2 linked regions of the Desulforamulus hydrothermalis Lam5 = DSM 18033 genome follow. Each later gene encodes a partner of the first gene's protein in a complex. Links are inferred from orthologs where the notes say so. Each region holds a gene or a part of one and is shown in the gene's direction. Other genes may lie near its edges.

Region 1 (9,280 bases):
TGTCGCCCGGCGGACTTGTTGGAACCAAAAATGGATAAACTAAGAGAAGAAATAAAAGATTTGGCCATTAGCCAGGAAGATGTGCTGACTTACGCCATGTTTCCCCAGGTGGCCCGCAAGTTTTTTGAAGCCCGGCGCCGGGGCGAAACCGGTCCCCGGCGGAAGGCGGCATCATACAAAGCGGGGTCACCGGCCGATGCTAGTGGCAACAAGCGTACCAAGGAGGCCAAAAACGTGAACCTTAATGAATTAAAAGAACTGATTAAGGTGCTTGACCAAACGGATATTACAGAAATAGATTTGGAAAGTGACGGGGTAAAAGTGTCCATCCGCAAGGGAGGTAAAATGGCAGCCGCTGTAACTGCGGCGGCAGCACCTTTGGCGGAAGTGCCGGCGGCAGAGACGGCCAAAACTCCCGAGGCTGTTCCGGCAGCCCCGGCAGCCCCGGCGGCTCCGGCGGCCGAGGACCTGGTAGCGGTTACGGCGCCTATGGTGGGAACCTTTTACCGGTCCCCGGCACCGGATGCCGATCCCTTTGTCAAGGTGGGGGATGTCGTGCAGACCGGCCAGACCCTGTGCATTATTGAAGCCATGAAGTTAATGAACGAAATTGAAGCGGAGACAGCCGGTGAGATTGTGGAAATCCTGGTGGAAAACGGCCAGCCGGTAGAATACGGACAAAAATTGTTTTTGATCAAAAAGAAGTAGGGAGAGCGCATGTTTAAAAAAATACTGATTGCCAACCGGGGCGAGATTGCCCTGAGAATTATTCGGGCCTGTCAGGAATTAAACATTAAGACTGTGGTGGTATATTCAGAGGCGGACAGGGACAGCTTGCCGGTCCGCCTGGCTGACGAGGCTTATTGTATCGGGCCGGCCCCCTCGGGCAAAAGCTACTTAAATATTGCCAATATTATCAGTGCTGCCGAAGTTTCCGGGGCGGATGCCATCCACCCCGGTTACGGGTTCCTGGCTGAAAACTCACAATTTGCCATGATCTGCGAGGATTGCGGCATCACCTTTATTGGCCCCTCCCCCCATGCCATTGAATACATGGGCAACAAGGCGCTGGCCCGCCAGACCATGATTGAGGCCGGAGTGCCGGTGGTGCCGGGATCTGAAGGGGCGGTAAAAAGCGACGAGGAAGCGCTTGCCATTGCCAGGGAAATCGGCTATCCGGTATTAATTAAGGCTTCCGCCGGCGGCGGCGGCCGCGGCATGCGGGTGGCCCACAGCGAGGAGGATTTACTGAAGGCCATCAGCACTGCCCGCAACGAAGCCCAGGCAGCCTTTGGCAACGGGGATGTCTATTTAGAGAAATATGTTGAACAGCCTCGACACATTGAAATTCAAGTGCTGGGGGACAAGGAAGGTAACCTGGTTTACCTGGCGGAGCGGGATTGCTCAGTGCAGCGCCGTAACCAGAAGGTTATCGAAGAAGCCCCTTCCGTGGCGTTGAGTCCTTCCCTGCGCCGCAAGATGGGCGAAGCAGCCATTAAAGCAGCCAAAGCAGTTGGTTATTACAATGCGGGTACCGTTGAGTTTTTGCTGGACAAACACAACAAATTTTATTTTATTGAAATGAATACACGTATTCAGGTGGAGCACCCGGTTACCGAACTAATTACCGGCATTGATTTGATAAAAGAACAAATTCGCATTGCCGCCGGGGAGCCCCTGGGTTATGGTCAAAATGATGTGCGCATTGACGGGTGGGCCATTGAGTGCCGGATTAATGCGGAAGACCCTGATAAAAATTTCATGCCCCATCCCGGCACTATTCAGTTATATCACCCGCCCGGCGGCCCCTGGGTAAGGGTGGACAGCGCTGCTTACACAGGGTATGTTATCCCGCCTTATTATGATTCGATGATTGGCAAGTTAATTGTCTGGGGTAGGGATCGTGAGGAGGCCATCCGGAGGATGCAGAGGGCCTTGGATGAATTTGTGGTCGAAGGAATTCCTACCACCATTCCCTTTCATAAAAAGGTACTTAACAATGCCTTTTTCCGCCGGGGTGAGGTTTATACCAACTTTATCCAACGTCGAATTTTGCCTGAACCCTAGCATGGTTGCTGTGTGTTACCAGAATATGTTATAATGCACTTGGAAGTGGATTAACGGAGGTGTAACATGGCAGATAATAAACGTGATATTGTAGTGATGACTCCCCAGGAGGGTTTGGGCGGTATCCGCATCGCGGATGATGTGGTTGGTGTAATAGCCGGCATGGCGGCCACCGAGGTGCCCGGTGTGGCAGGCATGAGCGGCGGTATCGGCGGCGGTATTGCCGAAATGTTAGGCCGCAAAAACCTGTCCAAGGGCGTTAAGGTAGAAGTGGGCGAAAAAGAAGCCGCTGTGGATCTGTTTGTGATTGTGGAATACGGCGTGCGCATTCCGGATGTGGCAACGCAGATTCAAATGAATGTAAAGCGTGCCATTGAAGGCATGACCGGCCTTTCGGTGGTGGAAGTCAATGTCCATGTGCAGGGAGTAGCCTTTGCCAGCTCTGACAATAAGGAAGAAGAACCCCAGCGAGTAAGGTAAGCCAAGTTAACAGCAATGACAAATTCGGAACCAATGCTGCGTTGGTTCCGCATTTTATATGTATAAGTTATGTTTGTATTATCCCATAAGGGAGGGGAATATGGTGAGCCCCTTTGATCGAGGTTTGCTTTTTCTTTATACTCTGGTAATGACGTTCTTTTGTGCCGTGTTACTGCTTATTGTCACCGGCTGGTGGCAGCAGCCCCTATACTTTCTATGGCAGAGCGGCTATGCTTATGAACTGCAGATTTATCTGGCGGCTTTGCTGGGGTTGCTGCTGCTGGTGGGAGTGCGGCTTTTCTGGGTTGCCCTGGTTCGCCGGGAGTCCGGCAAAGCGGTGGTGCACGACTATATGCTGGGCCAGGTGCGTATCTCTTTGCAAGCTGTTGAAAACCTGGTTAAAAAAGCAGTTTATCAAATTGCCGGCGTTAAAGATGTGAAACCCCGGGTAACCCAAACCCCGGGCGGTATGGGGCTGCATATCAGAGCCATCGTGGCTCCGGATATCAGCATTCCTGAGGTCAGCCGCCAAATCCAGCACAGGGTGCAGGAGTATCTTGCCCAAACCACCGGCATTACCGTAAACGATATCAAGGTTATAGTTGAAAATATTTCCACTACCCGCCCCCGGGTTGAGTAGGCCCTTTGGAGGGGAGGTTACTATGATTTATAAATTAATCCAGGATATTTTGGAAAACCACCGGGGAAAAGCCGTCGGCATTTTCTTGGGGCTTGTTTTCGGCTGGTTTGCCATCAACTATGGTTTTTTTAAGGCGCTTTTTGTCGCTTTCTGCGTCACGCTTGGTTATTATGTGGGCAAAGGGGTGGACGAAAGGTTCGATTTTCGCGGGGCCTTTGACCGGCTGTTTCGGGACCGCTGGTAGCAGGCTGCGGTTAGTGTTTATGCAAATAAGTTGCACGGGAAAAACTAGACACAATATCATTGACTTTCAGAGGAGGTCCTAACTTGGGTAGAAGGCAAGCCAGGGAAACTGCGCTGCAGGCTTTATTTCAAATTGATGTAGGAAAAATCGAGCCTGATTTTGCTATCCACAATACGGCCAGGGAGTTTGGCAGCGGTCCTGAAGAATTAGCGTTTGCCCAACAATTAGTTAAGGGTACCCTGGAGCATATGCAGGAAATAGACGAGCTGATCAGCCAGGTCAGCAAAGACTGGCAGCTTAACCGGATGGCCAATGTGGACCGCAATATTATTCGTTTGGCCCTGTATGAAATGAAGTTCCGGGATGATATACCTGCCAGCGTGTCGGTTAACGAAGCAGTGGAATTGGCCAAAATTTTTGGCGGGGCGGATTCCGGCCGGTTTGTTAACGGCATCTTAGGGAAATTTGTGTCTGTTGAATAAACCGGTGGGCAGGTTTTATTACTTAAATACATAATATTCTTTAATCATCAGTTAAATGGCGAAGCGTAGTTTTGGCCCGGCCAGGCTGCCTGCGCGCATTTTTATATATTATGCACTGTGCAATACCGGAGAGGAGGCAACCGGGGATGTATCAGATTGTGTCTAAAAAAACTCTGGCACCGGCTATTCACGAGTATGAAATCCTGGCACCCAAGGTAGCCAAAAAAGCCAGAGCAGGTCAATTTGTTATTTTAAGGGTTGATGAGGACGGGGAGAGAATTCCCCTTACCATCGCCGACTATAACCGGGAGGCAGGTACCATTACCGTCGTATTTGCCGAGGCGGGCTATTCCACCGGAAAACTGGGCAAATTAGAGGCCGGTGACGCCGTGCAGGACTTTGTGGGGCCGCTGGGCGTTCCTTCCCATGTGGACAAGTTTGGCAAAGTAGTTATGGTTGCCGGCGGGGTCGGGGTGGCACCGGTTTTTCCGATTGCCAGGGCCATGAAGGCGGCCGGCAACCATGTGGTGGGCATTATGGGTGCCCGCAGCAAAGACCTGATTTTCTGGGAACAGCGCATGCAAGAAGTTTGTCACCAATTGCTGGTTACTACCGACGATGGTTCCTATGTACGCAAGGGCTTTGTGACTGATGTACTGCGGCAATATATAGAAGAAGCAGGCCGGCCTGATCTGGTTATGGCCATCGGGCCGTTGCCCATGATGCGGGCGGTGGCAGACCTGACCAGAGAATACGGCATTAAAACCATGGTTAGCTTAAACTCTATTATGGTGGATGGCACCGGCATGTGCGGTGCTTGCCGGGTTACGGTGGGCGGCGAAACCAAGTTTGTCTGTGTGGATGGGCCCGAATTCGACGGTCACTTAGTTGATTTTGCGGAACAGTTAATGCGCTCTCGCAAATATAAGGCCGAGGAACAGCTTGCCCTTAACCGGGCCGGTTGCGGCTGTGGCGGAGGAGGTAAATGCCATGGCTAAGCAAATTATTCCCCAAAAGCATGCCATGCCCCAGCAAGACCCGCTGGTACGGTCGAAAAACTTTGCCGAAGTGGCTTTGGGATACGATGAAGAACTGGCAGTGGCAGAAGCAGAGCGCTGCCTGAATTGCAAGAAACCTTTGTGCAAACAGGGCTGTCCGGTGGGAGTTGATATTCCGGAATTTATTGCGCTGGTGAAAGAAAGGAAGTTTGCCGAAGCAGCCAGGGTTATTAAGCGCACCAACGCCCTGCCGGCCGTTTGCGGCCGGGTGTGCCCCCAGGAACACCAGTGCGAAAAATACTGTGTAGTGGGCAAGAAACACGAGCCGGTGGCCATCGGCCGGCTGGAGCGCTTTGTGGGCGACTATGTGATGAATATGGAAACCGAGATAGAAAAGGCGGCGCCAACCGGTTACCAAGTGGCCATTGTGGGGTCCGGCCCGGCAGGGTTGGCCTGTGCGGCTGATTTGGCGCGCTGGGGCCACAGTGTTACCGTTTTTGAAGCGCTGCATACACCCGGCGGCGTGTTGATGTACGGTATTCCGGAATTCCGTTTGCCCAAGCGGATTGTCCAACTGGAAATTGAAAATCTAAAAAAAATGGGTGTCAAAATTGAAACCAATGCTGTTATCGGGCAAATTGCTTCGTTAGATGAATTGTTGAACGAAGAAGGTTTTGATGCTGTATTCCTGGGTACCGGTGCAGGTACGCCTTACTTTATGAATTTGCCGGGTGAAAATTTAAACGGCGTGTATTCCGCCAATGAATTTTTAACCCGTGCCAATTTGATGAAAGCTTACCGTTTCCCCCAATCGGCTACCCCCATTAAAGTGGGTAAAAAGGTGGCCGTACTGGGCGGCGGCAACGTTGCGATGGATGCTGCCCGTACTGCCCTACGCCTGGGGGCTGAGGAAGTTTACATTGTGTATCGCCGCTCACGGGCTGAATTGCCGGCCCGTTTGGAAGAAATTGAACATGCAGAGGAAGAAGGAGTTAAGTTTTTGTTCCTGACCAATCCCACCAGGTATATTGGCAACCAGGAGGGATGGTTAACCGGTTTGACATGCATAAAAATGGAACTGGGCGAACCTGACGCTTCCGGGCGACGCAAGCCGGTGCCCGTTGACGGCTCTGAATTCTTACTGCCGGTGGATGTTGCCATTGTAGCCATCGGCCAGGGGCCCAACCCGCTGATTACCAAAACCACGCCCGATCTGGCTACCAACCGGCGCGGCAACATCCTGGCTGACGAAACCGGTAAAACCTCTAAAGAAGGGGTATATGCCGGGGGTGATGTGGTAACCGGCGCTGCCACTGTGATTAAAGCCATGGGAGCCGGCCGGGCAGCCGCCCGGAGCATTCATGATTATCTCATGTCCAAGGGGCCGCAGAAAAACTAACCAGAACGTGACCGGGTGTATCGCTCCTCAAGGGCGATACACTTTTAGCTTGCGAAGCTAAATCAGAGTGTCGACAAAGGTTGTCAAACAAGTTCGAGATGATTTTATGATCCCCTGCCAGCAACTTGTCGAAGCGGCGGTAACAGCACTTGATAAGCGAAAGGAGCCACTGGGATATTGTATGAAGATACTTTCTGTAACCGAAGTTACCAGGTACATTAAAGATAAACTGGAAAACGACCTGCTGCTGGCTAATGTGTGGGTAAAAGGGGAGATTTCTAACCTTAAAATACACACCTCCGGCCATATGTATCTGACATTAAAAGATCGGGATGCCTGCCTGCGGGTAGTCATCTTTCGATCCCGGGCCCGTAGCTTGCCGTTCCGGCCGGCCAACGGCATGTCGGTGATTGTTCGGGGCTATATTTCGGTCTACGAGCGGGACGGCAGCTACCAGCTTTATGGCGAAAGCATGGAACCTGACGGGTTGGGCGCCCTTTACCTGGCCTTTGAGCAACTAAAACAAAAACTGGCCGCCCAGGGGCTGTTTGACCGGGGCAGAAAACGCCCCCTCCCTAAAATACCCCGGGTGGTGGGTATTGTCACCTCCCCCAGCGGGGCAGCGGTGCAGGATATGCTGAATATTATCGGCCGCCGCTGGCCGATGGCGCAGGTTATCCTGGCACCTGTTCTGGTGCAAGGCGAAGGAGCGCCGGCCTCCATCGCCCGGGGCATTGCCCAAATGAACGGTTTACCCGGGGTAGATGTATTGATTGTGGGCCGGGGCGGCGGTTCGCTGGAGGAACTGTGGGCCTTTAATACCGAGGAAGTGGCACTGGCCATTGCCCGCTCACAAATTCCTGTCATTTCAGCGGTGGGTCACGAAACGGATTTTACCATAGCCGATATGGTGGCCGATTTGCGTGCGCCAACACCTTCGGCAGCGGCCGAACTGGTGGTGCCCGATACCCGAGAAATGGCACGTTACCTGCAACTGCTGGAACAACGAATAGTGAAAGGCATGACGAACGGACTGGCCCGGGCCAGGCAACGGCTGCAACAGTGTACCGAACGCCAGCCGCTGCGGCGGCCTTATTTGATTACCGGCAACCGCCAGCAAATGCTGGATGCGCTGACCGGCAGCCTGCAGCGGGCAGGCAAACTGCTGTTGGCTGACAAAACAGCCCGGCTGGCCGGCCTGGCCGGCAAGCTGCATGTGCTAAGCCCGCTGGCTACCATGGCCCGGGGCTATAGTATTACCACCACCCGTGAGGGAAAAGTAGTAACGGATGCCGGCAGCATTGACATCGGGCAAACTGTTTTGGTATTGTTGCATCAAGGCAAATTGGCCTGCCAAGTTGAATCAAAATCAGATTAACAAGCTACACCAGGGAAGGAGACACCATGGCACAAATTTTAGACGGCAAAAAAGTAGCGGCCATGCTGAGAGAAGAATTAAACCAGCAGGTTGCCGCCTTAAAGGGAAAAAATATACAGCCCACATTGGCTGTGCTGCTGGTGGGTGAAGATGCGGCTTCGGTGGCTTATGCCAGGTTTTTGGAAAAAGTAAGCGGCAATGCCGGGGTTAACTTTCAACTGCATCAGTTGCCCGCCAATGCCAGCGAACTTTATGTAAAGCTGACCATAGAGGATCTCAACCAGGATGCCGGCGTGCACGGCATTTTACTCATGATGCCCTTGCCGCCCCATATTAACAAGCAGCGTGTGATGGAAGCAGTATCGCCCCTGAAAGATGTGGACGGCCTGCATCCCTTTAATCGCGGTCACCTGATCAGCGGCGGCGTTTGCCTGCAGCCGGCCACGCCCATGAGCTGCCTGGAGATTGTTAAAAGGTCCGGTATTTCCTTAGCAGGCAAGCACATGGTGATTGTGGGCCGGGGTGAAACGGTAGGCAAGCCGCTGGTGTTCATGGCGCTGGCGGAAAATGCCACCGTGACGGTATGCCACACCGGCACCAAAGATCTGGCATACATGACCAGGCAGGCCGACATTCTTGTTTCCGCTGTGGGTAAGCCCGGCTTAATAACTGCGGCTATGGTGAAACCGGGCGCTGTGGTGGTGGATGCCGGTATCAGCGAAGTGGCAGGACAAATAACCGGCGATGTGGATTTCGCCGGGGTTAAAGAGGTGGCCGCTGCCATTACCCCGGTACCCGGCGGGGTAGGAAGTTTAACTACGGTTTTAATGCTGAAGAACTTGATCAAAGGTATTCAGCTGCAGGAACAAGCCCGACAATGGGAGGAGGCGGAGGAATTATGATGAATTACTTGCAGTGGTCAGTGGAAGAATTATTTGCCCGGACCGCCTCGCCGGCCCCGGAACCGGGCGGCGGCGGGGTAGCCGCCATGACCGGCTGCCTGGCTGCCGGGCTTTTAAATATGGTAGCCGGCATTACCGCAGGGAAAGAAAAATACCGAGCCTTTGCCGGTGAAATACAGTCATTAATCAGTGACCTGCAGCAGTGTACAGACCGCCTGAAACTCCTGGCCCAAAGGGATATGGAAGCCTTTCACATGTTTATGGCTGCTCTGGCCATGCCCAAGGGTACACCGGCTGAAAAAACGCTGCGGGAAGAGCATAAGCAGCAGGCAGCATTGCTGTGTGCCGACGTGCCCCTGCAGGTTGCCCAAACCTGCCTGGACTGCTTAAAGGCAGCGCACCGGCTGGCTGATGTGGCTGCCAAAACGGCTGTCAGTGATGTGGGTGTGGCAGCTCACCTGTTAGCTGCATCGCTTAAAGGCGCCCTGCTGATGGTGGATGACAACCTGGGCTATATCAATGACCTGGCCCGGGTAAAAGCTCTCATTACGGAAAAGGAACAGTTGCTGTCGGCTGCAGAAGAACTGTGCGCAAGTACACTGGCCAGGGTTAAAGGCCGTATGGCGGAATGACGGGGGTGTAACATGGAGGCAGCAAAACTTAGTTTTGAAGAAGCCCTGGGCAGGTTGG
Region 2 (9,412 bases), on another replicon or contig:
TAAATATGGCGTGCCCAGAATTGCTTACATCAACAAAATGGACCGCGTGGGCGCTGATTTCTTTAACGGCGTAAACATGATTAAAGACCGACTGGGTGCCAATCCGGTACCGATTCAATTGCCCATTGGCAGCGAAGATCAGTTCCGCGGCATTGTGGATTTGGTAACCAACAAAGCAATTATTTATGTCGATGATCTCGGCACCAAGAGCGAAGAAACCGAAATCCCGGCCGATATGGCGGAGCTGGTGGCTGAATACCGGGAAAAGCTGCTGGAAGCGGTGGCGGAGTTTGACGAAGAACTGATGGTGAAGTACCTGGAAGGCGAAGAGTTAAGTGAAGAAGAAATTAAACTGGCAATTCGCAAAGCCACCCTGGCGGTTAAAATTACCCCGGTACTGTGCGGTTCTTCGTTCAAAAACAAAGGTGTGCAGCCCTTATTGGACGCCATTGTGGATTACCTGCCGGCCCCCACTGATGTGCCGGCCATTCAAGGCATTAATCCCGATACCGGCGCTGCCGATCAACGGATTTCCAGCGACAGCGAGCCCTTTGCTGCGTTGGCCTTTAAGATCATGTCAGACCCCTATGTAGGCAAGTTGACCTACTTCCGGGTGTACTCAGGCGTATTAAACGCCGGGTCCTATGTGTACAACACCACAAAGGGTAAGAAAGAACGAATCGGCCGTATTCTCCAAATGCATGCCAACCACCGGGAAGAAATTCCTCAGGTGTTTGCCGGAGATATTGCCGCTGCTGTAGGACTGAAGGACACCACCACCGGTGACACACTCTGTGACGAAAAGCATCCCATTATTCTTGAATCCATGGAATTCCCTGATCCGGTTATTTCCGTGGCCATTGAACCAAAAACCAAAGCTGACCAGGACAAAATGGGTGTTGCCTTAACCAAACTGTCCGAAGAGGATCCTACCTTCAGGGTAAGCACCAATGAAGAAACCGGTCAGACAATCATCTCCGGCATGGGCGAGTTGCACCTGGAAATTATCGTGGATCGACTGATGCGCGAATTTAAGGTGCAGGCCAATGTGGGAAGGCCCCAAGTGGCTTATAAAGAAACCATTCGTAAAGCCGTTAAGGCAGAAGGTAAGTTTGTGCGTCAGTCCGGCGGTAAAGGCCAGTACGGTCATGTGTGGATCGAACTGGAGCCGATGGAGCCGGGTGGCCCGGGCTACGAGTTTGTTAATAAAATTGTCGGCGGCGTAGTACCCAAAGAGTACATTCCTGCCGTAGATGCCGGTATCAAAGAAGCTATGGAAAACGGTATTTTGGCCGGCTACCCCATGGTTGATATCCGGGCTACCATCTATGACGGGTCTTACCACGAGGTGGACTCCTCGGAAATGGCCTTTAAGATTGCCGGCTCGATGGCCTTTAAAAACGGAGCCGAAAAAGCTAACCCGGTATTGCTGGAACCCATCTTTAAAGTTGAAGTGGTGGTTCCGGAAGAGTACATGGGAGATGTTATCGGCGATTTGAACAGCCGCCGCGGCCGTATTGAAGAAATGGGTCAGCGGGGTAACGCACGGGTTGTCACCGCTTACGTCCCCCTGGCAGAAATGTTTGGCTATGCCACGGACCTGCGCTCCAAAACCCAGGGTCGTGGCACCTACACCATGCAGCACGACCACTATGAAGAAGTTCCCAAAAATATTGCCGAAGGCATTATCGCTAAGCGAAAAGGATAAGCAGAAAGATTCTTTCGCGTGTGAGCAAGGAGGAAAGTAATAACCATGGCTAAGGCTAAATTTGAACGTACCAAACCCCACGTAAACATTGGTACCATCGGTCACGTTGACCACGGCAAAACCACCCTTACCGCCGCCATTACCGTAGTTCTGTCTACCACCGGCGGCGCCCAAGTTAAGCGTTACGACGAAATTGACAACGCTCCCGAAGAGCGTGAACGCGGTATTACCATTAACACCGCCCACGTAGAATACGAAACCGGCAATCGTCACTATGCTCACGTTGACTGCCCGGGTCACGCTGACTATGTTAAAAACATGATTACCGGTGCGGCCCAGATGGACGGCGCCATCCTGGTTGTATCCGCCGCTGACGGTCCGATGCCGCAAACCCGTGAGCACATCCTGCTGTCCCGTCAGGTAGGCGTACCCTACATTGTGGTATTCCTGAACAAAGCTGACATGGTAGACGATCCCGAACTGCTTGAGCTGGTGGACATGGAAGTGCGCGAACTGCTGAACTCCTATGAATTCCCCGGCGACGACACTCCCATTATTGCCGGTTCCGGCCTGAAAGCCCTGGAGTGCGGCTGCGGCAAGCGTGAGTGCGAATGGTGCGGCAAGATCTGGGAGCTGATGGATGCAGTAGACTCCTACATTCCCACCCCTGAGCGGGATGTTGATAAGCCCTTCCTGATGCCGGTAGAAGACGTGTTCTCCATTACCGGCCGTGGTACTGTGGCTACCGGTCGTGTTGAGCGCGGCCAAGTAAAAGTACAGGATGAAGTGGAAATCGTCGGTCTTAACGACAAGCCCCGCAAGACCGTAGTAACCGGCGTAGAAATGTTCCGCAAGCTGTTAGACTTTGCGCAAGCCGGTGACAACATCGGTTGCCTGCTGCGCGGTGTTGACCGTAAAGAAATCGAGCGTGGCCAAGTGCTGGCAAAACCCGGCAGCATTAAGCCCCACACCAAGTACGAAGCAGAGGTATACGTCCTGACCAAAGAAGAGGGCGGCCGTCACACCCCCTTCTTTAACGGCTACCGTCCTCAGTTCTACTTCCGTACCACCGACGTAACCGGTGTGGTACAACTGCCGGAAGGCGTAGAAATGGTCATGCCCGGGGACAACATCAAGATGAAGGTGGACCTGATCACCCCCATCGCTATTGAGGAAGGCCTGCGCTTTGCTATCCGTGAAGGCGGCCGTACTGTAGGCGCCGGCGTAGTAACCGCCATCCGCGAGTAATTTTAGCCGGTCGTGGAACCGGCCCGGCGGGCGGCCAGTCCGCAGGAAACGCCGGGCTTCCGGTCGACTAGCGATGAAGTGGAAGGTTGCTCGCCTTGTGAGGTAATTTTCACGGAGCAGTCCGCAAATCGGACGAAGGGAGAAAGAAAGTATGAAAAGCCAAAAAATAAGAATCAGGCTGAAAGCCTTTGATCATCAAATGCTTGACCAGTCCGCCGGCAAAATTGTTGAAACGGCCAAGCGGACCGGTGCTCAGGTGGCAGGTCCGGTACCTCTGCCCACCGAAAGAAGTGTTTACACCATTTTGCGTTCCCCCCACGTAAATAAAGACTCCCGGGAACAGTTTGAAATGCGTGTGCACAAACGCTTAATCGATATCCTGGAGCCCACTCCCAAGACGGTTGACGCTCTGATGCGCCTGGATCTGCCTGCTGGCGTGGATATTGAAATAAAGCTGTAATCTGACCCCGAGAGTGTATGTTAGAAGCCCTGGGGGGACCCACGGGCTTCTAACCTCTGACTATAACAGGAGGTGTTTTGTCATGCCAAAAGGTATTCTTGGCAAAAAAGTGGGCATGACCCAAATTTTTAACGAAGCAGGTGTGGCCATCCCGGTAACTGTTGTAGAAGCCGGCCCCTGCCTGGTGGTACAGAAAAAAACTCCCGAGAATGACGGATATGCAGCCGTTCAGTTGGGCTTTGGCGAAAAACGCGAAAACCTGATCAACAAACCCATCAAGGGCCATCTGGCCAAGGCCGGCGTGCGTCCGGTGCGTTTTCTGCGGGAAATCAAGGTAGAAAACCTTGAAGAATATCAAGTAGGTCAAGAAATCAAAGCGGACATCTTTGCCGCCGGGGAAAAGGTGGACGTTGTAGGAACTTCCAAAGGACGCGGTTTTGCCGGCGGCATTAAACGCCATAACTTCCACCGCGGACCAATGGCCCATGGTTCAAAATATCACCGTCGGCCCGGTTCCTCCGCAGCCAAAGGCCCTGCCCGAACCTTTAAAGGCAGAAAGCTGCCCGGCCACTATGGTGTTGAACGGGTAACCGTACAAAACCTGGAAGTTGTTAAGGTGGATGCCGAACGCAACTTGCTGGCCATTAAAGGTGCAGTACCCGGCCCAAGGGGCGGCCTGTTACTGATTAAAAACAGCGTCAAGGCCAAGTAGCGGTGGCGCAGCGAAAGGAGGACTGTGAATCCAATGCCTAAAGTAGCTTTATATAACGTCAACGGCGAACAGGTGGGCGAAGTGGAGCTGAAGGACGAAGTGTTCGGCATCGAGCCCCACGAATCCGTCCTGCATGATGCCGTAACCATGCAGCTTGCCAACCAGCGTCAAGGTACCCATGATACCAAAACCAGAGCAGAGGTCAGCGGCGGCGGACGCAAGCCTTGGCGCCAAAAGGGCACCGGCCGTGCCAGAGTAGGTTCCATCAGATCTCCTCTTTGGCGTAAAGGCGGCACCATTTTCGGACCCCATCCGCGTGATTACTCTTTCTCCTTGCCCAAGAAAGTACGCCGGCTGGCTCTGAAATCCGCGCTTTCCAGCAAAGTTAAAAGCAATAACATTATTGTATTGGATGCCCTTACCATAGATGCTCCCAAAACCAAAGAAATGGTGCGCATCCTGAACAACCTGAACGCTAACAAGGCGCTGGTTGTAACAGCCGAGCGGGATGTTAATGTGGAAAAATCCGCTCGCAACATTGCCGGGGTAAAACCCTTAAAAGCTGAAGGCGTTAATGTTTATGACCTGTTAAAGTACACCAAACTGGTTATTACCAAGGACGCCGTGGCTAAGATCGAGGAGGTGCTGGCGTAATGAAAAATCCGCGCGACATCCTCATCAAGCCGGTGGTTACCGAAAAAAGTACCCGTTTATTAGCCGATAACAAATACACCTTTATTGTTGATTTGAAAGCTAATAAGACCGAAATTAAACAGGCTGTTGAGGATATCTTCAAGGTCAAGGTGGAAAAGGTTAACACCATGCGGGTGAAGGGCAAACTTAAGCGTGTGCGCCAATTCATCGGCAGAACACCTGAACGCAAAAAAGCCATTGTTACCTTGCGAGAAGGCGACAAGATCGAGATCTTTGAAGGACTGTAAGGAGGGAAGCCCAGGTGGCAGTAAAATCTTATAAACCTACCTCACCTGGCCGCCGGTTTGTTACCGTCCCCGACTTTAGCGAGATCACCAAGACCAAACCTGAAAAATCTCTGCTGGAGCCTCTTAAAAAGAACGGAGGACGCAACGCCCAGGGCCGCATTACCGTACGGCACCAGGGTGGTGGCCACAAGCGGATGTACCGCATTATTGATTTTAAGCGCAACAAAGACGGTATTCCGGCTAAAGTTGCAGCTATTGAATACGATCCTAACCGTTCCGCCCGCATTGCCCTGCTGCACTATGTGGACGGTGAAAAGCGCTATATTATTGCTCCCGTAGGCCTGGAAGTTGGCATGACCGTTGAATCGGGCCCCAATGCAGACATTAAAGTGGGTAACTGCCTGCCCCTGCGCAACATTCCGGTGGGCACCATGGTACACAACGTTGAACTGTACCCGGGGGCCGGCGGCCAACTGGTTCGCTCTGCCGGTGCTGCTGCCCAGTTAATGGCGAAAGAAGGCAAGTATGCTAACCTGCGCCTGCCTTCCGGCGAAATGCGGCTGGTGCTGCAGGAGTGCCGCGCCACTGTCGGCCAGGTTGGCAACCTGGAACACGAAAACATTACCATTGGTAAAGCCGGTCGGGCCCGTCACCTGGGTATCAGACCCACAGTACGCGGTAAAGTTATGAACCCGGTTGATCACCCCCACGGCGGTGGTGAAGGACGTAACCCCATCGGCCGTCAACCCTCTACTCCTTGGGGTAAACTGGCAATGGGCGTTAAGACCCGCGGTAAGAAAAAGAGCGATCGCCTGATAGTTAAACGCCGCAGTAAATAAAGGCATGGGGTCGTTGTACGCCCGGCCCCGTGAATTTGGAACATGAGCATGATCCGGAAGGAGGTTCATAATGGCTCGTTCTCTTAAAAAAGGACCGTTTATTGACGATCACCTGTTAAAAAAAATTGAGCAGATGAATGAGAAGGGTGAAAAAAAGGTTATCAAAACCTGGTCCCGCCGTTCCACCATCTTCCCGCAGATGATTGGCCATACCATTGCAGTATATGACGGCCGTAAGCATATTCCGGTATATATTACAGAAGATATGGTTGGACACAAACTGGGTGAATTTGCACCTACCCGTACCTACAGAGGACACGCCGGCGAGCGTTCCACTGGTGTTAAGTAACCATAAGAGGGGGCTAAACGATGGAAGCGAGAGCAGTCGCCAAATTTATCCGCGTATCCCCGCGTAAGGCCCGCATGGTAGTAGATTTGATTCGGGGCAAAAAGTTAAACGAGGCCTTGGCCATCCTGCGCTACACCCCGAACAAAGCTGCCGCTGCCGTTACCAAGGTAGTCAAGTCTGCTGCTGCTAACGCGGAACATAACTATGACATGGATAAAGATGAATTGGTCATTACCAAAATTTATGTAGACCAGGGTCCCAGCCTGAAGCGTATGATGCCCAGAGCCATGGGCCGTGCGGATATTATTAAAAGAAGAACCAGCCACATTACAGTTGTGGTTTCGGACAAAAAGGAGGGATAATTGCGTGGGTCAGAAGGTTAACCCAAAGGGTTTGCGGATTGGCATAATCAAAGACTGGGAAGGTAAATGGTTTGCTGATAAGCGCAATTACTCCAATTTGCTGATTGAAGACGTTAAGATTCGTCAGTTTATCAAAGGCAAGCTTTACCAGGCCGGTATTTCTAAAACACAAATTGAGCGGGCGGCTAACCGGGTTAAGATTTCTATTCATACCGCTAAACCGGGCATTGTAATTGGTCGTGGCGGTGCTGAAGTGGAAGCTCTTAGAAAAGAGCTGGAAAAAATGACCGGCAAGCAAGTTCATGTTAACATTGTAGAAATTAAAAATCCGGAAGTTGATGCCCAACTGGTGGCTGAAAACATTGCTGCACAACTGGAGAAACGGGTGGCATTCCGCCGGGCCATGAAGCAAACCGTTCAAAGATCCCTCAGAATGGGCGCCAAGGGCATTAAAATTGCCTGCAGCGGTCGCTTGGCCGGCGCCGAAATTGCGCGTACCGAATGGTACAGCGAGGGAAAAGTACCCCTGCATACCCTGCGTGCAGATATAGACTATGGGTTTGCCGAAGCCAATACAACCTACGGTAAAATTGGCGTTAAAGTATGGATTTACAAAGGAGAAGTTTTACCGGAAGCGAAGAAAACCGCAGCCGGTCAAGGAGGCGAGTAACCGATGCTTATTCCGAAAAGGGTTAAGTACCGCAAGCAGCACCGTCCCCGTGGCAACGGCGGTGTTACTAAAGGCGGTAGAGAAGTAAGCTTCGGCGAATACGGGATCCAGGCCCTGGAAGCAGGTTGGATTACTAACCGTCAAATCGAAGCTGCTCGTATTGCCATGACCCGTTATATCAAACGTGGTGGTAAAGTATGGATTCGCATTTTCCCGGATAAGCCCATCACCCAAAAACCGGCTGAAACCCGCATGGGTTCCGGTAAGGGTGCTCCGGAGCACTGGGTGGCTATAGTTAAGCCGGGCCGGATTATGTTTGAGGTTGCCGGGGTTCCCGAAGCAACTGCCCGTGAAGCCATGCGCTTGGCTATGCACAAGCTGCCTGTTAAATGCAAGTTCGTAAAACGTGGGGAAGTAGGTGAAGCCAATGAAAGCTAAGGAAATCAGAGATCTTACTGATGCCGAATTGGCTAAGAAGATAGATGACTCCAAAGACGAGCTCTTCAAGTTAAGATTTCAATTGGCAACCGGACAATTGGATAACCCCATGAAGATTAAAGAATGCAAGCGGAAAATTGCTCGTTTAAAAACTGTACAAACCGAGAGAAAACTTGGCATTCGCTAAGCCGGTAACCGGTAATTGTCATCGACCAGGAAGGAGGTACGATGGTGGAGCAAGGGCGTAATATGCGTAAGGTTCGCCAGGGCAGAGTGGTAAGCGATAAAATGGAAAAAACTGTTGTGGTAGCAGTTGAGGATCGTGTGCGCCACCCGCTGTACAACCGCACCATTCGTAAAACAAAGAAATTTAAAGCCCATGATGAAGAAAACAGCTGCCGCATTGGCGATATTGTTCGTATCATGGAAACCCGCCCGCTGTCCAAGGATAAGCGCTGGCGTGTTGTTGAAATCCTGGAACGGGCAGAACAACTGTAAGGTTTTGGCCGATACCGGGTACGAAGGGAGGTTTATGCCGTGATTCAAGTGCAAACCATTTTAAAAGCTGCAGATAACACCGGGGCTCGCAAGTTAATGTGCATCCGTGTGCTGGGCGGATCCCTGCGTCGTTATGCCAGCGTTGGCGATATTATCATAGCTTCCGTTAAAGAAGCTACACCCGGCGGCGTTGTTAAAAAAGGTGATGTGGTTAAGTGCGTAGTTGTCCGCACCAACAAAGAAGTACGCCGGCCGGACGGCTCATACATCAAGTTTGATGAAAACGCAGCCGTTATTATTAAAGACGATAAAACCCCCAGGGGTACACGTATTTTTGGACCTGTGGCCCGGGAACTGCGTGAAAAAGACTTTATGAAAATCGTTTCCCTGGCACCTGAAGTTATCTAGTGGCTTAAAGCAAGAGGTAAGAGTGGTAGGAGAGAAAATCGATCCAACCTCTGTCTTCCACCTCTCACCTCAAACAGGAGGTGTATGAACGACATGCCGAAAGTTCACGTTCGCAAGGGCGATACTGTACTTGTCATCACCGGTAAAGATGCCGGCAAGAAGGGTAAAGTAGTATCCGTTGAACCGGCTAAAAGCCGCGTGATTGTCGAAGGCATTAACATTGTCAAGCGTCACATGAAGGCCACTCCCCAGATGCCCCAGGGCGGCATTGTGGAAAAAGAGGCCCCCATCCATAGCTCCAACGTTATGCTGTATTGCTCTAAATGCAACAAACCCACCAGAATTAAGAAAAAGATTCTGGATAACGGCAACAAAGAGCGGGTTTGCAAGCATTGCGGGGAAAGTCTCAGCTAACAAGGGCGCCGGAAAGGAGGAGAACACGTGGCAAGGCTGAAGGAAAAATATCAAAAGGAAGTTGTACCTGCTTTAATGCAGAAATTTGGCTACAAGAATATTATGCAGGTACCTAAAATAGAAAAAGTTGTTGTTAACATTGGTCTGGGTGAAGCTATTCAAAACAGCAAAGCCGTTGACGCAGCCGTCGGCGACTTGATGGCTATTACCGGCCAGCGCCCCATCACCACCAAAGCCAAAAAGTCCATCGCTGCCTTTAAACTCCGTGCAGGCATGACCATTGGCGCTAAAGTTACCCTGCGTGGTGAACGGATGTATGAATTTGTTGATAAGCTGTTCAACATTGCCTTACCCCGGGTAAGAGA

What was found.
Region 2: the proteins of nusB (region 1) and rpsJ are in contact, whole or in part, in a solved structure (PDB 3D3B), measured with the Escherichia coli proteins. The link is inferred for Desulforamulus hydrothermalis Lam5 = DSM 18033 from one-to-one orthologs.

The regions. Positions count from the first base shown.
Region 1 is NZ_CAOS01000013.1:79,814-89,093, forward strand. What follows is about bases 2,410-5,213. They hold nusB (transcription antitermination factor NusB), read left to right. Parts: upstream 2,410-3,514; coding sequence 3,515-3,913; downstream 3,914-5,213. Other genes in these bases: DESHY_RS10460 (Asp23/Gls24 family envelope stress response protein), read left to right, coding at 2,410-2,547; amaP (alkaline shock response membrane anchor protein AmaP), read left to right, coding at 2,648-3,187; DESHY_RS10470 (DUF2273 domain-containing protein), read left to right, coding at 3,210-3,431; DESHY_RS10480 (sulfide/dihydroorotate dehydrogenase-like FAD/NAD-binding protein), read left to right, coding at 4,060-4,911; gltA (NADPH-dependent glutamate synthase), read left to right, coding at 4,904-5,213. In the rest of the region: accB (acetyl-CoA carboxylase biotin carboxyl carrier protein), read left to right, coding at 1-708; accC (acetyl-CoA carboxylase biotin carboxylase subunit), read left to right, coding at 718-2,067; more of DESHY_RS10460, read left to right, coding at 2,134-2,409; more of gltA, read left to right, coding at 5,214-6,310; xseA (exodeoxyribonuclease VII large subunit), read left to right, coding at 6,492-7,688; DESHY_RS10495 (bifunctional 5,10-methylenetetrahydrofolate dehydrogenase/5,10-methenyltetrahydrofolate cyclohydrolase), read left to right, coding at 7,715-8,590; DESHY_RS10500 (cyclodeaminase/cyclohydrolase family protein), read left to right, coding at 8,587-9,222; xseB (exodeoxyribonuclease VII small subunit), read left to right, coding at 9,235-9,280. UniProt on the Escherichia coli protein: Part of the processive rRNA transcription and antitermination complex (rrnTAC). The complex forms an RNA-chaperone ring around the RNA exit tunnel of RNA polymerase (RNAP).
Region 2 is NZ_CAOS01000007.1:41,806-51,217, forward strand. Bases 1,826-4,761 are described here. They hold rpsJ (30S ribosomal protein S10), read left to right. Parts: upstream 1,826-3,107; coding sequence 3,108-3,416; downstream 3,417-4,761. Other genes in these bases: tuf (elongation factor Tu), read left to right, coding at 1,826-2,956; rplC (50S ribosomal protein L3), read left to right, coding at 3,499-4,128; rplD (50S ribosomal protein L4), read left to right, coding at 4,162-4,761. Outside these bases: fusA (elongation factor G), read left to right, coding at 1-1,708; more of tuf, read left to right, coding at 1,754-1,825; more of rplD, read left to right, coding at 4,762-4,782; rplW (50S ribosomal protein L23), read left to right, coding at 4,782-5,069; rplB (50S ribosomal protein L2), read left to right, coding at 5,084-5,908; rpsS (30S ribosomal protein S19), read left to right, coding at 5,979-6,257; rplV (50S ribosomal protein L22), read left to right, coding at 6,278-6,619; rpsC (30S ribosomal protein S3), read left to right, coding at 6,624-7,289; rplP (50S ribosomal protein L16), read left to right, coding at 7,293-7,727; rpmC (50S ribosomal protein L29), read left to right, coding at 7,717-7,914; rpsQ (30S ribosomal protein S17), read left to right, coding at 7,956-8,225; rplN (50S ribosomal protein L14), read left to right, coding at 8,265-8,633; rplX (50S ribosomal protein L24), read left to right, coding at 8,727-9,047; rplE (50S ribosomal protein L5), read left to right, coding at 9,075-9,412. UniProt on the Escherichia coli protein: Involved in the binding of tRNA to the ribosomes. Part of the processive rRNA transcription and antitermination complex (rrnTAC). The complex forms an RNA-chaperone ring around the RNA exit tunnel of RNA polymerase (RNAP).